DNA from 2 places in the Clostridium sp. AWRP genome. Region 1 is predicted to be linked to the other one. Evidence: riboswitches for the same ligand, from Rfam matches in the RefSeq annotation. Region 1 holds a riboswitch; the other holds the start of a gene.

Region 1 (11,240 bases):
ATTTATGAGTTATTTTTATTTTGAAAAGAGCAATGCAGGTACGAAGGAAATAGCTATTATAGCTACATTAAGTGCTTTTGCTACTGTTGGAAGGATAGCTTTTGCTCCCATACCAAATGTAAAGCCTGTTACGTTTCTTGTTGCATTGACCGGTTTTGTATTTGGACCTTACGAAGGATTTTTGGTTGGGAGTACTACAGCATTTTTGTCAAATATATTTTTTGGGCAGGGGCCATGGACCCCATGGCAAATGTTTTCTTGGGGACTTGTAGGAATTATAGCAGGCTTTTGGGGCAAAAGAGGAAAAAAGGTATCTGCCTTTAAATTTTCAGTAGTGTGTTTCTTATTTGGATTTATGTTTGATTGGATTATGGATCTCCAATATGTAATTGGATTTATAAAACCGTTAAATTTTTGGACGTTTATAGGAGGATATGTATCTGGACTGACTTTTGATGTACTTCATGGAGGGAGTTCCTTTATATTTTCAATAATATTTTATGGCAGTTTTTTGCCTGTATTTCAACGTTATAAGAGAAAGCTTATTATAAGTTATATAAAATAATATAAGGAGGACATAAATTATGAATATAAAGGGCAGCAAAAAAAAATATGCTGTAGCAATAGTGGCCTTTATCATCTTTGTAGGACTATTTATTTTAGGACTTAAGGCAAATAAAATATACTCAAATGTTATTACAAATAAACAAATAGCCTCACAAAAAGAGCAAGCAAAATCCACTAATAAAATTAATAAAGATACTAAATCTAAAAATTCAACTAATCCTTCTACTGTTACTTCAGATGGTATCGTAAAAGTTACAGCTAAAGATCCTAAGAGTAAGTGCACTTTTCAAATTATTGATACAGTCCATGGAAATAAAATGATACTTGCAAAAGATGTGGATAGTAGTATGGAAGGACAAAATGTAGGATATATAACAGAAAGAATTTTAGATAATGCCAAAATAAATTATAGGTGTACTGGTTCTGTATCTACAATATATTTTGCAGCTATAAATGGACTTGAAGAGAAAAAAGCAGGAAAACTTTCTGGATGGTGCTACTATATGAGGAAAAAAGGCGACAATGCATTTCATAAACCTAATGTAGGAAGTGGACAATGGACATGGCACAGTGGCGATGTAATAGTTTGGAGGTATCTTGCAGATGGAATTCACGATGGTTATGAAGGTGATTGGGGGAAAAGTAGTTTTTAATAAATAATTTTGGAGGGAAAAATATGAAAAAAGTTGTTAGTAAATTAGTTGTATTTTTGTGTACATTAAGTGTTGCAATGTCTGGTTTTGAAGTAACTACAATGGCAGATGCTTCAAAAGATTCTACCAGTGGAACTATAGTTAAGGATAGAATCTATGGAAGTAATAGAATTGAAACGTCACTTAAAATAAGTCAAAATGGATGGCCGAATGGTGCTAATACAGTTGTTCTAGCACAAGGGTATGGTTATGCAGATGCTCTTTGTGCAGCACCTCTTGCTAAGAAGCTTAATGCACCAATAATTCTTTCAGGACAGAATGCATTAAGTGATAACATTATGAGTGAAATAAAAAGACTTAAAGCAACTCAGGTATTTTTAATTGGAGGAGCAGCTTCGTTATCTGAAAATATAGTAGCTCAATTAAAAAGTCTTGGAATAAGTGATATACAAAGACTTGGAGGAACAAATAGATATGAAACTTCAGTGAAGATAGCCCAAAAAGTTGGTAATGCAGATAGTATTGTAGTTGCCTCAGGAAATGGTTATGCGGATAGTCTTTCTATAGCGCCTATAGCTGCAAGTAAAGGTATGCCAATACTTTTGTCTGGAAGTGATAATCTTTCAAGTGAAGTAAGTAATTATATAAAAAATAACAATGTAAAAAAGACTTATGTAGTGGGTGGAACTGCTTCTATAGGAGACAGTGTAAAAAGTGTATTGCCAAATGCAGAGAGATTAGGAGGGGCTACAAGATTTGAAACAAATCTTGCTATACTTAAGAATTTTAAATCAGATCTTAAGTTTAGTCATGTATATATAGCAGAAGGAGATGGACCTAGTGGAAATGAATTTGCAGATGCACTTTCAGGTTCAGCTCTTGCAGCACAAAAATCTGCACCTATGGTACTGGTTTATAAAAGTGTTGCTGCCAATACTTCAAATTTTATAAAATCTAATATGTCAGGTAATGTAGTGCTTACAGCTTTAGGAAGTACTGCAGTAGTGCCGGACTCAATTTTGGACGAGCTTGAAGGAATATCTAAGGGAACTTCTTCAACTGTAGATGCTGCTTTGGATTCAGCTATAAATAAAATACTTTCAGAAGGAGTGGAAGGTGAGTGGCAAGCTTTAGGAGTGTCAGAATATGGTAAAACAGTTCCAGAAAGCTATTTGACTAATCTTAAAAAGAATTATAAATCAATGCTACATCAACCTACAGACTATGAAAGAATTACCCTGGCACTTATGGCTATAGGACAAGATCCTACAAATTTTGATGGGTTTAATTTTATAGAGAAAATTTATAATAATAAGGAATTGGCAGATCAAGGTATAAACGCTTATGTATTTGCACTTATAGCACTTGATTCTGGAAACTTTACTATACCATCAAATGCTGTAAACAGTAGGCCTAGTTTAGTTAAAGAAATATTAGCTGAAAGAACAATTGATGGTGGGTGGTCTTATGGAGGTGTTACTGCAGATCCTGATATGACAGCTATGGCGCTTATATCTCTTGCACCTTATACTAATGAACCAGATGTAAAATCTGCAGTAGATAAAGCTTTTGATAAACTTTCTTCTCTTCAGCAGATTAGTGATGGAGGATATTCATCTTGGGGTACAGCTAACAGTGAAAGTGCTTCTCAAGTTGTAATAGCTCTTTGTGCAAATGGTATAGATCCAACAAGTAAGGCATTTACTAAAAATGGGAAAACACCTATAGACTCAATTTTAAGTTATGAAGTTGAAGGCGGTGGATTCTGTCATGTAAAAGGAACAGGCTATAATGGAATGGCAACAGAACAAGCGGTTCAAGCACTTGAAGCGTATAGAATGTTTAAGGGGCAATCAGGAAAATGCATATATAGATTCAAGTAAATTGCTTTATACTATTTATTTAGCCAGGGACAGTGGATTCCCTGGCAGATATTTTTATTAGGTCTAGGATAATAATAAAATATATTAAGGGGATGATAGATGTGGATAAAAAGAAAAAGTATATTATAGCTGCAGTGGCTTTTGTTATTTGTGCAATTATGTTTACATTTGCTATAAAGGCTGAAAGGCTTTATAGTGAGAGCCTTATGAATAAGCAATCAACTTCTCAAGAAATAGGTAATAAATCTTCATCAAGTTCTGACAATAAGCAAAAAAGTAACAAAGATTCAAGTAGTAAAAATTCTAATGAAAAGATAACTGTTAAACAAGGAGATCCAGAAGAAAATAATTCCTTTCAATTTATTGATACAGTACATAGAAATAATGTATTTTTAAGAAAAGATGTAAATAATATGGATGGACAAACAGTAGGGTATATAACGGAAAAACTTTTAGATGAGGCTAAGATAAATTATAAGTGTACCGGATCTGTTTCCACTATATACTTTGCAGCTATAAATGGTCTTTATGAAAAAAAAGCAGGAAGACTATCTGGTTGGTGCTATTATGTTAGAAAAAAAGGTCAAAACAAATTTGTGAAACCAAATGTTGGCAGTGGACAGTGGATATATCATACTGGGGATATAGTAGTTTGGAAATACCTTCAAGATGGCATACATGATGGTTACTCAGACAATTGGAAATAATATAATTTGTGGGAGGCTCCAAATGAAAAAATCTATTTTATTTTGTTTAATTTTAGTGATAGGTTTAAGTGGGTGTAGTACTATTAAAAGTACAAAAGACATTAAATCTTCTAGTATAAGTGTGATAAATAAGCAGGATGTTTTTATAATGGCGGGTAAAATTACTACAGATAATAGTGTAGATGTAACGTCCAATATTTCTGGAAGAGTTTCAGAAATATCAACTGAATTAGGTAAAAAAGTAAGTTCAGGAGATATGATTATAAAATTAGATACTTCTGATCTCCAAAGCAGAGTTGATCAAGCTCAATCAGCTGTAAGTACGGCGCAGTCAAATTTAAATAATGCACAAAAAAATCCTTTAAATACAGCAGATGTTAGCCAATATCAGTCTCAATTGATTCAAGCTCAGGCAGAATTAAAGAATTCCCAAACTTCTTTAAAAGATGCTACTATTACAGCTCCTATCTCAGGTATGGTAAGTTCTAAAAATGTGAATGTAGGGGATATGGTTATTCCAGGGAAAAAACTTATTTCTATAGTAGATAATAGTAAGTTGTACGTAAATGCATATGTGCCGACAAATATTTTAAACCAGATTCAAGTTGGACAAAGTGTAAATGTAAAAGTGCCTGATCTATCCGAAGAAGATGAATTTAAGGGGAAAATAGCTGTTATAAATTCAAAGGTGGATACCCAAAGCTCAAATGTACTTGTGAAAATAACTTTTGATAGTAAAAATAAGGGCTTAAAACCAGGTATGTTTGCAGAAGTTGGATTGAAATAATGAAAAAGGTGGGTTAATATGAAACTTGGTATAGTCATTAATACAGTTAAAAATCGTAAAAAATTAGTTATAGGAATATTAGCAGCAGTTTTAATAATGTTTATTGGTTGGGTTTCCTATTATGTATATGAACACGTGTATTATGTATTTACTGATGATGCAAAGGTTACTGCAGATGTGATTAAAGTAGGTTCACAAATTCAAGGAAAAGTACTACAATTTAATGTAAACGAAGGAGATTTAGTTAGCAAAGATGAAATATTGGCACGTCAGGATATGGATAATCTCCCGGATTCTAGCATAGACCAGTCTTTGATAAAATCACCTATTGACGGTATTGTTGTAAAAAAAGAAGCAAATGCGGGGGAAGTTTTATCTCCAGGAAAAACTACAGCACTTTTAGCAGATTCTGAAAATTTTTATGTTACTGCCAAGATAGACGAAACAAAAATAAGAAGATTAAAGGTTGGACAACCTGTTCAAATAACTATAGATGAATATGGTTCACAAAAATTTCAAGGAAAAATAAAATCTATAGGTGAAATGACAGAAGATGCGATAAATCCCACAGCATATTCAACTGACGGAAAGCATAACAGAAAAGTTGAAAAAATACCTGTAAAAATTGTATTTAACAATTCTAAAAAATTAAAAAGTCAGCTTACATTGGGTACCAATGCCTCTGTAAAAATTTGTGTAGTAAACGAAAATACTAAAAGTAAATAGGAGATGTAAAAAATGCTAAAGTTAATGAATTTATCTACATATAATTATGATGTTGAAAGATTTCATTGTAATAAAAGTAATATCATAAACTTTTTAAAAAAACATAAAATGAATGGTATTGAGCTTTTACATCCCATAGGGTTAGATGAAAATATTATTCCATGTAATCTTGTTAAAGGTGTCCATTTAAAGTATTATCCTACATGGCTAGATTTTTGGAATAATAATACACAGGAACTTTTAAAACAATTCAGAAGTTTGGACGTTGTTGAAAAATATTATGGTGGTACTAATAGGGAGGTTATGATAGAGCATTATAGAAAAGAGATTAGAATGGCCGATAAGATCGGTGCAGAATATGCCGTTCTTCATGTGGCTCACGTACAAGAAAGGCATGTTTTCAATTATGATTTTACGTATACTGATGAAGAAATTATAGATGCTGCTAGCAATCTAATAAATGAAGTTTTTAAAGGTATGGATACAAACATAAAATTACTATTTGAAAATGAGTGGTGGCCTGGATTTACCATGTTAAGTTATGAAAATGCATATAGGTTATTAGATAAAGTTAATTATTCAAATAAAGGATTTGTATTAGATACATCACATTTAATGAATACAAATTTACATCTTAAAAATGAAAAGCAGGGAATTGAATATATAATGAATATTGTAAAAAATTTAGGGGAATTGAAAAAATTAATAAAGGGTATACATCTTAATTGTTCATTATCAGGTGAATACGTAATGGAAAAAATAAATAGCACAAGGGAAAAAGAGTTTACGTTACCTCCAATGAGTGAAGAAATGTATATGCATGTTTTCAATATAGACAGCCATAAGCCCTTTACAGATACTTGTGTAAAAAAGTTACTGGATTTTATAAAACCTGAATATCTTGTCTATGAGCTTGTTGCAAGTTCTATTGGAGAGTTAGAGCAATATATCGATGCTCAAGATGCAGCATGTTTACTATAATAGCACATTAAAGATTATACTTGACATAAAAGAGAAATTGTGAGAAAATCAATATAGATGTTTTTATTTGTTTAAATAGTATTTGGAATATTACAGAATTTTTTTATAATTAAAATATTTAATGCATTTTACTTGACAAATGAATGATGTAAGTATATAATGTAAACATAATCAAATAATAAAGTATGTGGTTTACGTAGGTAATTAAAAGGGAAAATGGTGAAATTCCATCACAGCCCCCGCTACTGTATTGGGTGACGATTTTAAATTTCCACTGGAGTATTCTGGGAAGGAATTAAAGAGGATGATCCTATAGTCAGGAGACCTGCCTGTACTTTTGAAATGATCTTTCGGAGGGAAAGATTAATGCATTGGTAATTTTTTAGGCTATGCTGTTATAAAATGGATGTAGCTATATAATGTGTTAATTAGGGACTTCTAAAAGAAGTCCCTTTTTATATATTGGTGTTAACTTAAACATATCTAATCCCTTTAATGCTGCTGTTGCAATGGTGTGCAACAGCAGTTTTTTTAATCTATTCAAATAGAAAAATCCCAATATATTGAGATAATAAATTTGAAAAACTCAAATTCTCTGAAAATTATACGAAATATTTGACAATAATATATATAATATGTATAATATAAATGTATTTTGAATATTAATTAAATATTGATATTTTAAGGTGCTTCAATTATGAAGAGAATAGGGAAAAAGGTCAGAAACCTTTACAGCCACCGTTACTGTGAGTAGGGATGAAATCTAGTGAACACTGGCATATGCTGGGAAGTTTAGAGAGTAAATTGATCTACGAGTCAGGAGACCTGCCTTAGAATAATTAACGACAGCTTCGGTAGGAAGTGTGTAGTAATATTTGTTTACATAATAGTTATATGTTTTATTGCTGATTTTTATCAATAAATACTGCTAACATTATGTAAGTTTAATGGTATGCTATATTAGCCTGCAGGTTGCTGCAGGCTTTATTTGATTACAAATTTTTAAATTAATCAAGCTAAAAGAAAATTGGAGTGTTCTACGAAAAGTTTAAAGGAGGTGTAAAATGAGCAAAATTGTTATTTTAGGTATCGCATTTTTGATGTTCGTATTTTTCTTGAAAATGGGAAAAGGGCATGGCAACACTTATGAGAATAGTACACATCATCATCATAGAATGGGGCATAAACATGGCGAAGGATTTTCAATTGATTTTTATGCTTATAACTCTAAAATTAGGCATTGGAATCCTAGCTTTAAGGTATGTGTTTCTGTTTTGATATTGGTTCTTTGTATTGTATTGGACAATCCATATGTATCTGCTGTGGTGATTATTGCGATGGCCTATATAACTATTGAAAAGGGAGAACTTCCAGCACATGAATACTTGTCAGTAATGACTATTCCGATAGTATTTATTCTTCTTGGGACTTTTACTATTGCTATTGATTTTTCAACACACCCTATAGGGCAGTATAATCTGTGTCTTGGTTTCTGCTATGTATTTACTTCCCAGGTAAGTATTAAGAAAGCTGTGTTTTTAATTCTAAAGGTTTTCGCAGCTGTCAGTGCACTGCAAATGATGGCACTATCAACTCCATCATCTGAGATTATATGTGTGCTTAGAAAGGTACATGTTCCAAAGCTTATTGTAGAACTGATGAATATCATTTATCGTTATATTTTTATTTTAATGGATGTGTATTCTAAAATGAAAAACTCTGCAGAGTCCCGTCAGGGATACTGTGATTTTAAAACTTCCTGTTATACATTTGGAAACATTGGAAGCAATATGCTGGTTACTTCATTGAAAAAAGCAAGCTCTTACTATGATGCTATGGAAGCTAGATGTTATGATGGAGAGCTTATATTTTATGAAGAAGATAAAAAAGTAGAAACAATACAAATTGTCACAGCAGTAGTATTCATAATTTTTTTAGTTTTACTCTGGGGCTTTACAAAATAGAGAGGAGCTATTATGGGAAAAACAATATTAAAGGTTGAGAATTTGTACTATACCTATGGCAATGGAAAGCCTGCATTAAATGGAATAAATGTGGATATCCATGAAGGTGAGAAGATTGCTGTTATTGGATCCAATGGATCTGGCAAATCTACATTTTTCTTAAATATTAATGGCGTATTTACACCAGAACATGGAAAAATTATTTATCGTGATACGGTAGTTAATAAAAAAAACTTAAAAGAACTCAGAAAAAATATTGGAATTGTATTCCAGGATGCGGATAATCAAATTATTGCATCTACGGTTATGGCGGAAGTTGGATTTGGCCCCATGAATTTAAAGCTCCCAAAGGAAGAAGTAAAAAAGAGGATTGAAGAGGCTCTGGCATATATGAATATTTCTGACTTCAAAGATCGACCTCCTCATTATTTGAGCGGCGGTGAAAAGAAACGTGTAACCATTGCAGATATTATTGCTATGAAATCAGAAATTGTTATTTTTGATGAACCTACGGCAGCACTGGACCCTTTAAATGCTATGATGTTAGAAGAAGTTTTAGCAAAACTTTCATTAGAAGGAAAGACCATGCTTATTTCTACTCATGATGTAGATTTTGTATACAGATGGGCCGAAAGAGCTATTGTATTCTGTGATGGTAAAATTATTGCAGATGGAACACCATTAGAAATTTTTAAAAATAGGTCAATTTTAAAGCAGGCGAATTTAAAACAGCCAACTATGCTGGAGGTTTATGAGCTGCTTGTAAAAAAACATTTGATGCAAGATACGAAAACTTATCCGAAGAGCACAGAAGAATTAAAGAAAATACTTGAAAAGCAGACATCTTTTCTAGGTGTGTTAACTTAGATTATCATAAATTAAAAACAACATAAGGGGGAAAGTAAAATGGATCAAAAAGAAAAGAAAATTATTACTATAGCAGCAGCTTTTGCGTTAATTTTTGGAGTAACTCCAGTAGCAAATGCAATGCACATCATGGAAGGATATCTTCCACCAAAATTTTGTATTATGTGGGGTGCTATTTCCTTACCATTCTTAATAGCAGGTTACTTGTCAATTAAGAAAACATTATCTAAAAACCGTAAGTCCATGACCATTATTGCTATGGCAGGTGCATTTATTTTCGTACTCTCATCTTTAAAAATTCCATCAGTAACAGGAAGTTGTTCACATATGACTGGTACAGGACTTGCTGCAATTTTATTTGGACCAACCGCAGTAGCTATACTAGGTATCATTTGTCTGATTTTCCAGGCAATTCTACTTGCTCATGGAGGACTTACTACTCTTGGTGCTAATACTTTTTCTATGGCTATTGCGGGTCCACTAGTTTCTTATGGAATCTATAAATTATGCCAGAAGATGAAAGTTAATAAAAATGTAGGTATTTTTTTGGCAGCGTCAATTGGTGATGTATTCACTTATTGTGTAACCAGTTTTCAGCTTGCACTTGCATATCCTTCTCAAAATGGTGGTGTTCTAGCATCTGTATTTAAGTTCCTTGGAGTATTTGCACCAACACAAGGTCCACTGGCAATTATAGAAGGTATTCTTACTGTTGTTATAATTATAGGACTTGAAACATATGCAAAATCTGAATTGACAGGCATTGGATTTTTAAAGAGAGGTGAAAACTAATGACAAATACAAAAAAGAAGGTTACTATTTTATTAGTTATCGCTGTATTGATTGCTTCTATACCATTATTTACATTAAGAGGTGCTAAATTTGAGGGTTCAGATGATGCAGGAAGCGCAACTGTTTCACAGATTACAGGTAAAGAGTATCATCCGTGGGCTACACCTGTCATGGAACAATGGATTGGAGGAGAATTACCAGGAGAAGTTGAAAGCTTTTTATTCTGTGTACAAACAGGTATAGGAGTTGGTGTTGTAGCATTTTTAATGGGAAGATTTGTAGAAAGAAAAAAAATAGAAAATGAACAAATGGGGAATAAAGAAATAAAGAAATAAAGGTCAAGTAATATTTTAAATTAATAGTTAAGAATGAAGAATTAATAGTTAATGTAAATTTTTCCCGTTACACTACAAAAAATCTTTCGCTATTAATTCTTTATTATTAATTCTTAACTTGTGAAAGTTGAGTCTATGATTAATGGTGGAATAATCTCAAATTTGAAAATGCCATTACCATATCATAGTTGTTACAAGCTTTTATTACAATGTCATCTCTTATAGAACCACCTGGCTGGACAATATACTTTACACCGCTTTTAGAGGCTCTGTCTATATTATCTCTAAATGGGAAAAACGCGTCAGATCCTAAAGATACGCCTTGAAGTTTTGAAAGCCAATCCTTTTTTTCATCTAAAGTAAGTCTTTTAGGAATTTCAGTAAATACATCTTTCCATCCCATAGTTTCCTCAGGAGTTATGTCATCGCGGAGATACTGGTCTATTACATTATCCATTTCAGGTCTTTTAAGCCCTTCTTTAAAAGGCAGGGACAGTACCTTAGGATGTTGTCTTAAAAACCATATATCTGCCTTTGATGCAGCAAGTCTTGTACAGTGAACTCTTGACTGCTGGCCTGCTCCAACTCCAATTACTTGACCGTCTACTGCGAAACAAACTGAGTTAGATTGTGTGTATTTTAGGGTGATCATTGAAATTAGAAGATCTCTTTTAGCACTTTCTGGCATATTCTTATTATCTGTTACTATGTTTTTTAAAAGATTCTCTGTTATAACTGCGTCATCCCTTTTTTGTTCAAAAGTTACTCCAAATATCTCTCTTTTTTCCATTCCTTCTGGTTCATAATTTGGATCAATTTGAATTATACAGTAGTTCCCTTTTTTCTTTGTCTTTAAAAGTTCTAATGCTTCTTTGCTGTAGGATGGGGCAATTATTCCATCTGAAACCGATGCTTTAAGTATTTTAGCAGCAGATAAGTCAACTTCATCACTTATAGCTGCAAAATCTCCGTAGGAGG
Region 2 (11,240 bases), 980 kb from region 1:
AAGGTATTTCTTTTAACTCATCTAACATAAATCTTCTCTCTTTTTCTATCCAACAAATGGACTCTTCTATGTATTTCTTATCTTTAAAAACATTCTCAGCTGCTGTTTCTGCAAAAGAGTTTATGTTCCATGGATTTTGTTTTGATTTTATACTTTTTATTAAATTTTGATTTTTACAAAGTCCATATCCCATTCTTATTCCCGGCAGTGCAAAAAATTTCGTAAGAGCTCTGATTAAAAATATACATTTATATTTGTGGGCTTCCCTTAAAAAAGAACATCCTCTTTTTCCTGTAAACTCCACAAAAGCTTCATCTATAATTATAGTTTTATGATTTTCCTCACAGTAATCAAGTATTTCTTTAAACTTCTCTTTATCTATTACGCCGCCATTTGGATTATTTGGATTACCAATAATTAATGCTTCTGACTTTGTTATTTTTTGTCTGATATCTTTATAATCATACTCCATATTTTCTTTTAAATGTGAATGTATTATTTGGCAGTTCCATTTTGCTGCATTTTTTTCATATTCTATAAAAGAAGGTACTACAATGCAAATGCTTTTAAAAGAACTGATTACAAGATCTATTATTTCTGCAGCTCCATTACCTAATACAATGTTTGTATCTTCAATGCTGCTTGATATTTTTTCTTCTTCAATATAGAAGTAATTTAAAGAGAAATTTATATACTCTTTTATTGAATTTTTAAGTTGTCTATACTCCACATCAGGATACTTTTCTACATCTTTTAATGCTTTATCTATATTTTCTTTGAAACTTAAAGGTACTCCTAGTGGATTTATATTTGAACTGAAATCCAAAAGCTTTCTTCCCTTTAAAAGTCCCTCTGTATATATATCTCCACCATGTTCCATAATAACACATCCCTATATAATTGATTTTCTAAATTACGCTCTGGGTAATCCAATTATAACTATTCCACATAAAATCATAAAAAGTATTTCCGTAAAATACATAATTATTATGCACTGTCCTATATGTTTGAAACTTAGTTCCATAAGTTTATCCCCTATAGTAGGCTTATAAACTACTTGGCCAAAATAAACATTTGTACCACCAAGCTGTATTCTCATAGCCCCAGCTGCTGCTGCCTCAGGATAAGCACAATTTGGACTCTTGTGGTTTTTCCTGTCCCTTATCATTATTTTAAAACACTTAAAAGGATTTCCCTTTACTACAAAAGCTGATATACACATAAGTCCCCCTGTAATTCTAGAAGGTATAAAATTAAATACGTCATCTACCTTTGCAGGAAAAAATCCTATGTACCTATACTTTTCATTCATATACCCAAGCATGGAGTCCATGGTATTTATCCCCTTATAGAGCATAGCAAGTGGTGCTCCAAAAATAGCTGCATATATAAGTGGTGCTATTACTCCATCGGAGGTATTTTCCGCCACAGTTTCCACATCTGCCCTTATTATTTCCTGACTGGTTAAAGCAGACGTATCTCTTCCAACTATATAGGAAAGCTTTGTCCTTGCATCTGCAATATCGCCTTTTTTAAGGGCATAGTATACTTTCTTTGCCTCTATAGCAAGGCATTTAGCAGAAATAGTCGTCCAAATAATAAGTATATTTAATATGTTGTATAAAATAAAATTTTTTCTAAAAAGCATTAGCACTGCAAAAGGCACAATAAAACTAACCATTGCTACTAGAAAAACTATCAAACCACCAAAGGCCCTTAAGCTCTCATTCTTTTTACAAAGTTTTCTTCCCTTTTTATCTAAATAAGATATAAGTTTTCCTATATATATAACGGGATGGGGAAACCAATAGGGATCTCCAATTATCCAATCAATTACAACTGCTATCACAATATCTATTAAATTCATAAATACAAAAGAACTGGACAAATTTAACCCCTCTTTTCTAATATTAATTATTATCTTTTAATGCCCATAATACTATATATCTTGTCTATATCTAAATTCTTTCTCACTATGCTTGCTAACTTATCCAATTCCCCTTCTCTGAGATTTTCATATGCTTTTGATTTTTTATATCCTAATCCTTTATTTTCTCTTATCTTATTTACAATGAATTCCCTAAAGTCAATTCCATCAAAAACTCCATGTATATAAGATCCAATTACATTCCCTGACATATTTATGGCACCATCTTCTGTGTCAACCTTTTCACCATTTTTATCAGTTATATTAAATAATGGTCTTGCATCTTTTCCATACTTACATATTCCCATATGTATTTCATATCCATATACATCCAATCTTCTATTAGTTAATGATTCACTATCCCTTTTCATTGGGAAGTCAATTTCGCTTTTTGCATTTACTCTGGTTGTAACTTTTTCTTTTTCAAATATAGTTTCTATGTCTAAAAGCCCTATGCCTTCTACTTTTCCTACATCTGTCTCCACTCCATAAGGATCTTCTATAACTTTACCAAGCATTTGATATCCACCGCACAGTCCTATGACAAGTCCAGTTTTACTATATTCTTTTATACGTTTTTCAAGGCCGCACTGTCTAATTTTAAGTAAATCTTCTATAGTATTTTTACTTCCTGGAATAATTACTAAGTCCGGATTTCCAAACTCTTCTACAGATGTTATAAATCTTACGGAAACGTCTTCTTCACTTTTAAGTGCATCTAAATCTGTAAAATTAGATATATGAGGCAGCTTTATTACAGCTATGTCAATAGGTGCTGTAACTTTTTTATTAAATTCTACAGCTCCATCTTCATCCTCAAGAGCCAATCTAAAATGAGGTATAACACCAAGGCAAGGTACCTTTACTATATCCTCAAGCATCTTAAGTCCGGGCTCCAGTATATCTTTGTCTCCTCTAAATTTATTTATTATAGTACCCTTTACTCTTTTTTTCTCATCTTCTGTAAAAAGCAGCATTGTTCCTGCAATGGATGCAAATACTCCTCCTTTGTCTATGTCTCCTGCTAAAAGTACTGGTGCATCTACTGATTCTGCCATACCCATATTCACAATGTCTCTATCTCTTAAATTTATTTCTGCAGGACTTCCTGCACCTTCCATTACTATTATGTCAAATTTCTTCTCCATCTTTTCAAAGTGTTCTTTAAGCATATCCCTAAATTCCAGCTTCAAATTATGATACTGCATAGCAGTGCTGTTGCCATACACTTTTCCGTTAACTATAATTTGACATTTTTTATCTGAAGTTGGTTTTAACAATATAGGGTTCATATATGCTTCCGGCTGCAATCCAGCTGCATAAGCCTGAAGTACCTGAGCCCGTCCCATTTCTTTGCCATCTAATGTTATATAAGAATTTAATGACATATTTTGAGATTTAAAAGGACATACTGAATAACCATCTTGTTTAAATATTCTACAAAGGGCTGAAACAATTATACTTTTTCCTACAGAAGAACCTGTTCCCTGAATCATAATTTTTGCCATAACAAATACTCCTTCCAAAACTTCCTAAATATAATAAAAAGTTTACTTTTAATTAATACACACATATCTATATCAAAGCCAAAAGGCAGTAAGCCTTAGAAAGCTAACTGCCTTTAACATAAAAACCTCAACTTAAGCTGAGGTTAACCACACTAAAAGTTTCTCTCCCTCCGAAAGCATAATGACAATCAGGCAGGTCTCCTGGCTTATGATTCATATTTACTTTAACCTTCCTCTTTTAAGAGTGGTAACTAAAGTTCATCATCAAATACAGTAGCGGGGGCTGCTGCGGAGTTTAACCGCATTCCCTTTTCACCTATAAAGGCACCTGAGTCTTCTATTCAATTTATACTCTAAGTTTATTATAATTATAGTTTTATGTCAACTTTAAATATCCAATATATTACATAAAATAAATAAAAATTTCATGTAATTCTAAAGTATTACAGTTAATAACATTATTTGATATTATATTTTACTAAAAACTCACTATCTTCCATTACGTTGTTGTAAGAGTCGTCCCTTATTATATTATGATCTTCAGAAAATACGAGAACTCGTTTAAAAAGTCCATTAACATATTCAAAATCATGTGTTGAACATATTATGGTTTTCCCTGCTTTATTTAATTTGATAAAAAGATCATTTAAGAATTTCTTTCCCTTAGGGTCTATCCCACTCATAGGTTCATCTAAAACCAGGACTTCAGGATTGAGAGCAAGTACAGCAGCTATAGCCACTCTCTTCTTTTCTCCGCCACTTATGTTATAGGGCTCCCTGTTTTCTAAATCTTTCACATTTAAAAGTTCTAGACAGTCATTTACCCTTTTATTTACTTCATCTTCATCCATTCCCATTTGCCTTGGTCCAAAAGCAATTTCCTCGTATACGCTAGAGCAAAAAAGTTGTGCATCGGAGTTTTGGAATACAAATCCAACTTTTTTATGAAACTTCTTTGAGAAATTACCTTTTTCCAATTCATTTTTGCATATTTTCACATCATCAAAATAGTAATTTCCCTTTGTGGGAAATACCACTCCATTTAATAATTTTAAGAAGGTAGACTTACCGCTTCCATTTGCACCTATAAGTGCTATGGATTCTCCTCGTTCTATAGTTACATTTATATCTTTTAATACTTCATTATCTTTATATTTAAAAAAAGCGTCCTCAATTTTTATCATCTTAATCCCACCCTAGATATGTAAAAATACATAGTTATGATAAGTACATTAACTATTAAATATATTAGATCAAAAAACTTAAATTTAAATTTTTTGTGAGACACATACTCTCCTGTAAATCCCCTGCATTCCATAGCACAATACATTTCATCTCCCATTTCTTTTGATTTTAAAAATAAACTTCCAATTATCTTTGAAATAGAAGAATATTTTTTACTATTTTTTCCTATAGATCTAAGCTTTAGTGCATAAAACATGTCCAAAGAAAATTCACCTAATATATAAATGTATTTTAAAGTTATGTCAAATACCAAAATAAATATGTCCGGTATAAAAAACATCTTTAGCGCCTTAGTTATGTCATGCCATTTAGTTGTATAAGATAAAACATTTATTGAAATTATAGTACCAACTACTTTTAGTAAAAGCATTTCACTATTTCTAATGTTCCCCATAAATATAGAAGGTATGAGCATTATAAATGTAAAAAATGGAATAGAAATGCTTAAAAGGAGTATTTTTTTTATATCTTGAACATCCAAAAAACTTAAAATTAGTAGAAAATAAACATCTACAAGCATTACATAAGTAAAATTTTTAGACAATGATAAAAATAATATATTTAAAATAGTAAAGGAAAGTTTTAACATAGGATTTAAATTGTACATAAAGCTATTATTTACTTTATTGTTTCTTTTAATAAGGGATAATAGATGTAATATAGAAAATATACTTTTATCTATAAATTTATCTTTATCCTCTTCGGGAACGTATTCATCTTTTTTAAAAAGCCAATCCTCCATAAATTACACCTTCAATTCTAATTTTTTAATTTTCTCACTTCCTTGTTAAAAATATATCATACTAACGATTATTATTCAATTAAATAAAAAATATTCTTGTTAGCTTAATCCATAAAAAACATACCATACACCCATTCCTATGGCAGTTCCACTTTTCTGTTCCTTAATTAAAAAATCTTTAAGTTGTTCTCTGTGAAGTGCAATTACCTGTATATCTTCCTCTGGCTCCAATTTCTGTATAGGAATTTGATTTTCAATTAAATCTTCATATATATCAACCCTTGCTAATGTAACTTTATCTGTTAAAAGTGCAGGATTTGAATAAAGCAAAGGACTCATTGATTTTACTTCTCCCTTATATCCAGTTTCCTCCTCCAACTCTCGTAGTGCATTTTCGACTATATTATCCCCTTCAACAAGGCCTGCTGGAAATCCAATAACGTATTTATCTATAGCAGGTCTATATTGTTTGATAAATATATACTTATTAGATGGTACAAGCTTGCTAATTATTACTACTGTATTTGTAGTATTGGTTCTTTTTATTCTTTCCCACTTTAAGTCCTCATTATTTTTTCCCTTATAAGTTATTTCCTGTAATTGAATCCACTTTCCTTTATACAGTGTTTTTTCCGATATTTTTTTCATCAATCCCATCCTCCTATTTTTTTGGTCTCCTGACCTATTATCATAATTCCCTTTTTAATATCTTCTTCACTTACTCTTGAAAATCCAAGCCTAAAGGTATCATATCCCTCATCATTTACATAAAATACATCACCAGGAGTAAATATTACTCCTCTCTTACAGCATCTTTCTAAAAGCTTTCTGGAACTTATATTCTTTAGCTTTATAAATATATGCATTCCACCCTCACCAAATATATCTTCACAAGGAATATACTCTCTTGCACATTTTAAGGTGAATTCATATTTTTCCTTATATACTCTTCGAGCTTTCTTTATGTACTTTTCAAAATTTCCCTGATTTAAGTAATCATAAAAAATTGCCTGATCTAAAGAAGAAGTGTGAATATTTCTAGCTCTTTTACAACTCTCTAAATAGTTTATAAGCACTTTATCCGCAAGTATCCATCCTATCCTTATTCCAGGAAACAACACCTTTGAAAAGCTTCCTATATATAGGATACTATTTCCACTGCCGCTAAACGCAGCTATAGGTGCTACATGTGTTCCTGAATACCTAAGTTCTTCATTAAATCCATCTTCAATTATAGGAACATTATAACTTTTAAGTATATTATATAATTTCACCCTATTTTCAGGAGGCATGACAATACCTGTAGGATTTTGATAGGATGGAATAAAATATGATATTCTAAATTTATTTTTTTTCAGCTCTTTACTAAGATCTTTTAAACATACTCCATCTTTTTCAACTTTTACTCCAGTTATATTGAGTCCATGTAGTTTCATAATTTTAATTGCAGTATTATGAGTTGGATTTTCACACAGTATCTTGTCTCCCCTGTCTGTAAGGCAAGATAATATTAAATCAAATCCTTCTGTAAATCCATTTGTTATGAGTATATCCTTTTCCTTTGTACAAACTCCTTTACTTTCCATATATTTAAGCAAATATTGAATAAGGGGTCTATAACCTTTAGCATATCCATAATTCAACACTTTTTCTCCTTCTATAGACATACGATTTAAAAAAGCTTTTTTAAATTCATCTACATTAAAAAGTTTTTCATCAGGGGCTATACTTTTAAAGGATATCATTCCTTTTTCCCATTTTGCTTCATGTTTTACTATATCTAATCTTTCAGAAAGTTTGCCATATTGATTTACTTTGTCTTCCCAATCTATACTCCACTTTTCCTGAAAATCTACTTTTACATCCGATACAAAGGTACCCCTTCCTTTTTTCATGTATACAAATCCTTCATCTTGCAAAAATTCATAAGCATACATTACACTATTTCTACTTATTTTTAACATTGAAGCCATCTCTCTTGTGGAAGGAAGTTTTTCTCCACTTCTAAGCATACCTTTCAGTATCATATCTTTAATATAATCTTTTAGCTGTATATATACAAGCCTCTCTTTATTTATCTTCAGTTCCGAAAACATGACACGTTTCACCTCAAATATATTCTTGCACAATTTTACTAATAAATAAAGAATAACATATAAATAAGTTATTGACATATATTAAAAAAAATGTTTCAATAATGCTGACTGGTCAGTTAATATTTAACTACTATGTAATTTCATTACTTAAAATAATTTTTCCATGTGTTTAGTATATATATTTACAATAGGAGGATTCATATATGATAAGAACTATTATAAAAATTTTTAAAACAGATATGAGAAGTATTTTTAAAAATAAAATGACAATGTTGATTGTTGCAGGTGTATGTATTCTTCCCTCTCTCTATGCATGGGTCAATATAAAAGCATGTTGGGATCCTTATGGAAATACAAGCAGCATTCCTGTTGCCATAGTTAACGAGGACAAGGGTACGAACTTGAAATGGAAAAATTTAAATGCAGGAAATAAGATTGTAGAAAAATTAAAAAATAACCATAAAATAGGGTGGAAGTTTGTAAATGCTAAAAATGCGGATATGGGTATTATAGATGGTACATACTATGCCATGATAAAAATTCCAGAAGATTTTTCAAAAAATATTACAAGCATAACATCAGATGCTCCTAAAAAAACTCAAATCATTTATAAAGTGAATACAAAGAATAGTCCTGTAGCTCTTAAAATAACTGATGCAGCTAGAAACACACTGGCAGAACAGATAAAATCAAGCTTTATATATACAGTAAATCAAACTATATTTTCTTCTTTGAACGTTCTTGGTAAAAATGCAGAAAATGATGAACAAAACATTATAAATTTGAAGGATGAAATAATAAAATTAAGTGACAATATGAATATTATAACAGATGTCCTTGAAGGCATAAGCGATGATTCAAATGATTTGAATTCGACGCTTTCTGAGATTAAATCAGGTATTCCTATGATAAATTCAAGAATATCTACTTTAGAAAATAGTAATGAAACCAACAGCTCATCTGTACTATTCCTTCAGTCTTCTATGAATAATACCTTTGATGACATTGAAATTAATTTAAATACCTCAAAAACTGATATGTATAGAATTCAAAATTTGATATTAAATCTTAATTCAGCAGCCTCAAATTCGAAGTACTCAAATATAAATACCACTGTAACTAAAATTAATTATGAGATAAATATCTTATACAATAAAATCAACTCCACCATTAACATTCTTGAAAAATTTAATAATTTTAAGAACGATGACAATATATCAAGCCTTATAAATTTATTAAAAAATACTAGAAATTCACTAAATACAGAGAAAAGCAAAATAAGCAATATTGAAAGCCAGTTTGAAAGTTCAAATGAAATAAATAAAGATTTGATTAATTCAGTAACAAATGACACTGCAAATTTAAATCAGCAATTAATAGATGAAAGCAATGAATACAACGGACAGGTAAGAAAAAACTTGAATTCTACAGCAGCTGAACTTATTGAATCCACAAATAAAGCTTCTTCTGTTTTAAAATCCGTACAGAATCTTACTTCCTATGGAGATAGTTCTATAGATATGTTAATAAACGGAAGTAATCTGACAGCAAATTCATCCAGTAAACTAAACAATAGATTACTGGAATTCAAGGGTATTGTTAACAAGTTGGCAGATAAACTCAAACTGGTAACTAATAATGACATAATACAGATAATAACCATATTGCAAAATAATCCTGACTTTATGGGAAACGCAGCGTCAAGTCCCTTTAATATCAAGGAACAGAATATATACACTATTTCAAACTTTGGCTCCTCCATGGCTCCAGCTTATACTACACTTTCAATCTGGATTGGTTCTATTATTCTTGTATCCATTTTTAAAACAGATGCAGACAGATTTAAAGGCGATGAAGGTTTTAGCACAAAAGAAAGATATCTTGGTAAAATGAGTACTTTTATAGCTTTTGCATTAGTACAGGGATTTATAGTTGCTGTTGGGGACAAACTTTTGCTAAATGTCCAAATGGTAAATGTATTTTTAATGATAATGGTAGCACTAGTTTCATCTTTTACTTTTACTGTAATAACTTACACTCTTGTTTCCATGTTTGGAAACTTAGGGAAGGCTATATCCATTGTTTTGCTTATAACTCAAATATCAGGAAGTGGGGCTACTTATCCTATACAACTTGATCCACTTATTTTTAGAATAATACAGCCTTTGTTTCCATTTACCTATTCAGTAAACGGATTCAGAGAAGCCATAGCAGGGCCTCTTATAAGTACTGTAGCTATGGATTTTACATTTATGCTTTTAATTTCAATGTGCTTTATACTATTTGGTATATTTTTAAAGAAACATTTGCAAGATAAAATCTATAAATTTAGAGCCAAGCTTACACAATCTGGTATGGGAGATTAAACAATATTAATTTTATACAAGGAGGGAATATATTGAAGGTAGTATTCAAATTATTAAAAAGGGATTTTAAAAATATAATAAAAACTCCATCAGTACTTGCCTTAATTTTATTATTGTGTATCCTGCCATCTCCCTATGCCTGGATTAGCATTAAAGCCTCATGGAATCCTTATGCCAATACAAATAGAATGCCTATAGGCGTAGTAAATAATGACGGTGGTACAACTTTTAATGGGAAAAATATAAATGTTGGAAATGAAATAGTTAAGAGCTTAAAGAAAAACAATTCCATAAATTGGATTTTTGTAGATGACTGGCAGGGAAATTATAACCTTAATTCAGGTAAATATTATTCACTTATAGAGATACCTGCTGACTTTTCCAGTAAACTTTCCACTTTAATTACAGCATCTCCTGAAAAGCCTAATATAATATATAAATCCAATGAAAAGCTAAATGGAATAGCCACTAAAATTACGGATTCAGCTAAAACTTCTCTATCAGATAATATAAAAAGCTCTCTTGCAAAATCAGTAAACAAAGAAGCTCTCAAACTACTAAACTCTACAGGTAAAAAGCTTGAAACGGACAAGCCTGAAATTTTACAGTTAAAGGATACATTACCTGAAGCCGTATCCACTGTAAATGATATAAAAAATCATATATCACAAGAAAACTCTAACTCGAAAAGTCTTCAGCAATATCTAAGTGGAGTTCAAACAGATTTGCCAAAGTTGTCCAAAGAGATAACCAATCTCCATAATATTGTAGCACAGAGCAGAACACTAACTTTATCTACCAAACAATCTTTAAATTCTATGCAAAATGATTTGAATAAAGATATAAATGAAATTGAATCAAAAGAAAATCAAGTTCAACTTTTGTTTAACAACCTACAAAATATAAATAATACCGATGCTGGTAAAAGTTCATCCACAAGCATTATAGGAAATATGACTAATTTAAATAATTCTTTAATGGACAAAGTAGATATGGATATTAAAATTCTAAATGAGATAAATGAAATTACAAATACTAATATAACAAATAATCTTACAAATTCATTGAAATCACTAAGAAATTCATTAAATACTGAAAACCATTATTTAGTGGAGTTAAAAGATTTAATAAATAGCAATTCTTCACAAGATAGTATTAATCAAGTTATATATGAATCTTCATCATTAAGTAGTGAATTATCGGAAGATATAAGCAATATATCAGATATGTTTTATTCAGGAACATATGAATCCATGAATTTATTATCAGACGCATTGACAGCCAATTTAGATAGTATTGATTCAGTACTTAGTGCAACTGGACAATTGCTACCTGAATTAAATCTTGTGGCAAACT

Evidence for each region. A riboswitch is a leader RNA that binds a small molecule or an ion and turns the genes downstream of it on or off. The one in region 1 is predicted to bind cobalamin.
Region 2: it holds a riboswitch for cobalamin, as region 1 does, so the genes downstream of both, DMR38_RS16010 (cobyric acid synthase) here and cbiQ (cobalt ECF transporter T component CbiQ) in region 1, are expected to answer to the same signal.

What each region holds. Positions count from the first base shown of each region.
Region 1 is NZ_CP029758.2:2,483,106-2,494,345, reverse strand. Features, by position in the region: gene DMR38_RS11520 (ECF transporter S component) at 1-565, shown strand, start outside; gene DMR38_RS11515 (DUF4430 domain-containing protein) at 585-1,220, shown strand; gene DMR38_RS11510 (cell wall-binding repeat-containing protein) at 1,244-3,103, shown strand; gene DMR38_RS11505 (DUF4430 domain-containing protein) at 3,196-3,810, shown strand; gene DMR38_RS11500 (efflux RND transporter periplasmic adaptor subunit) at 3,833-4,597, shown strand; gene DMR38_RS11495 (efflux RND transporter periplasmic adaptor subunit) at 4,616-5,323, shown strand; gene DMR38_RS11490 (TIM barrel protein) at 5,336-6,304, shown strand; cobalamin riboswitch at 6,476-6,652, shown strand; cobalamin riboswitch at 6,972-7,152, shown strand; gene cbiQ (cobalt ECF transporter T component CbiQ) at 7,426-8,268, shown strand; gene DMR38_RS11480 (energy-coupling factor ABC transporter ATP-binding protein) at 8,281-9,135, shown strand; gene DMR38_RS11475 (energy-coupling factor ABC transporter permease) at 9,175-9,927, shown strand; gene DMR38_RS11470 (energy-coupling factor ABC transporter substrate-binding protein) at 9,927-10,262, shown strand; gene DMR38_RS11465 (phosphoribosylaminoimidazolecarboxamide formyltransferase) at 10,402-11,240, opposite strand, start outside.
Region 2 is NZ_CP029758.2:3,465,215-3,476,454, forward strand. Features, by position in the region: gene DMR38_RS16000 (histidinol-phosphate transaminase) at 1-880, opposite strand, end outside; gene cbiB (adenosylcobinamide-phosphate synthase CbiB) at 914-1,867, opposite strand; gene DMR38_RS16010 (cobyric acid synthase) at 1,918-3,435, opposite strand; cobalamin riboswitch at 3,609-3,782, opposite strand; gene DMR38_RS16015 (ABC transporter ATP-binding protein) at 3,894-4,619, opposite strand; gene DMR38_RS16020 (energy-coupling factor transporter transmembrane component T) at 4,616-5,422, opposite strand; gene DMR38_RS16025 (NUDIX hydrolase) at 5,522-6,070, opposite strand; gene DMR38_RS16030 (PLP-dependent aminotransferase family protein) at 6,070-7,518, opposite strand; gene DMR38_RS16035 (YhgE/Pip domain-containing protein) at 7,722-9,884, shown strand; gene DMR38_RS16040 (YhgE/Pip domain-containing protein) at 9,917-11,240, shown strand, end outside.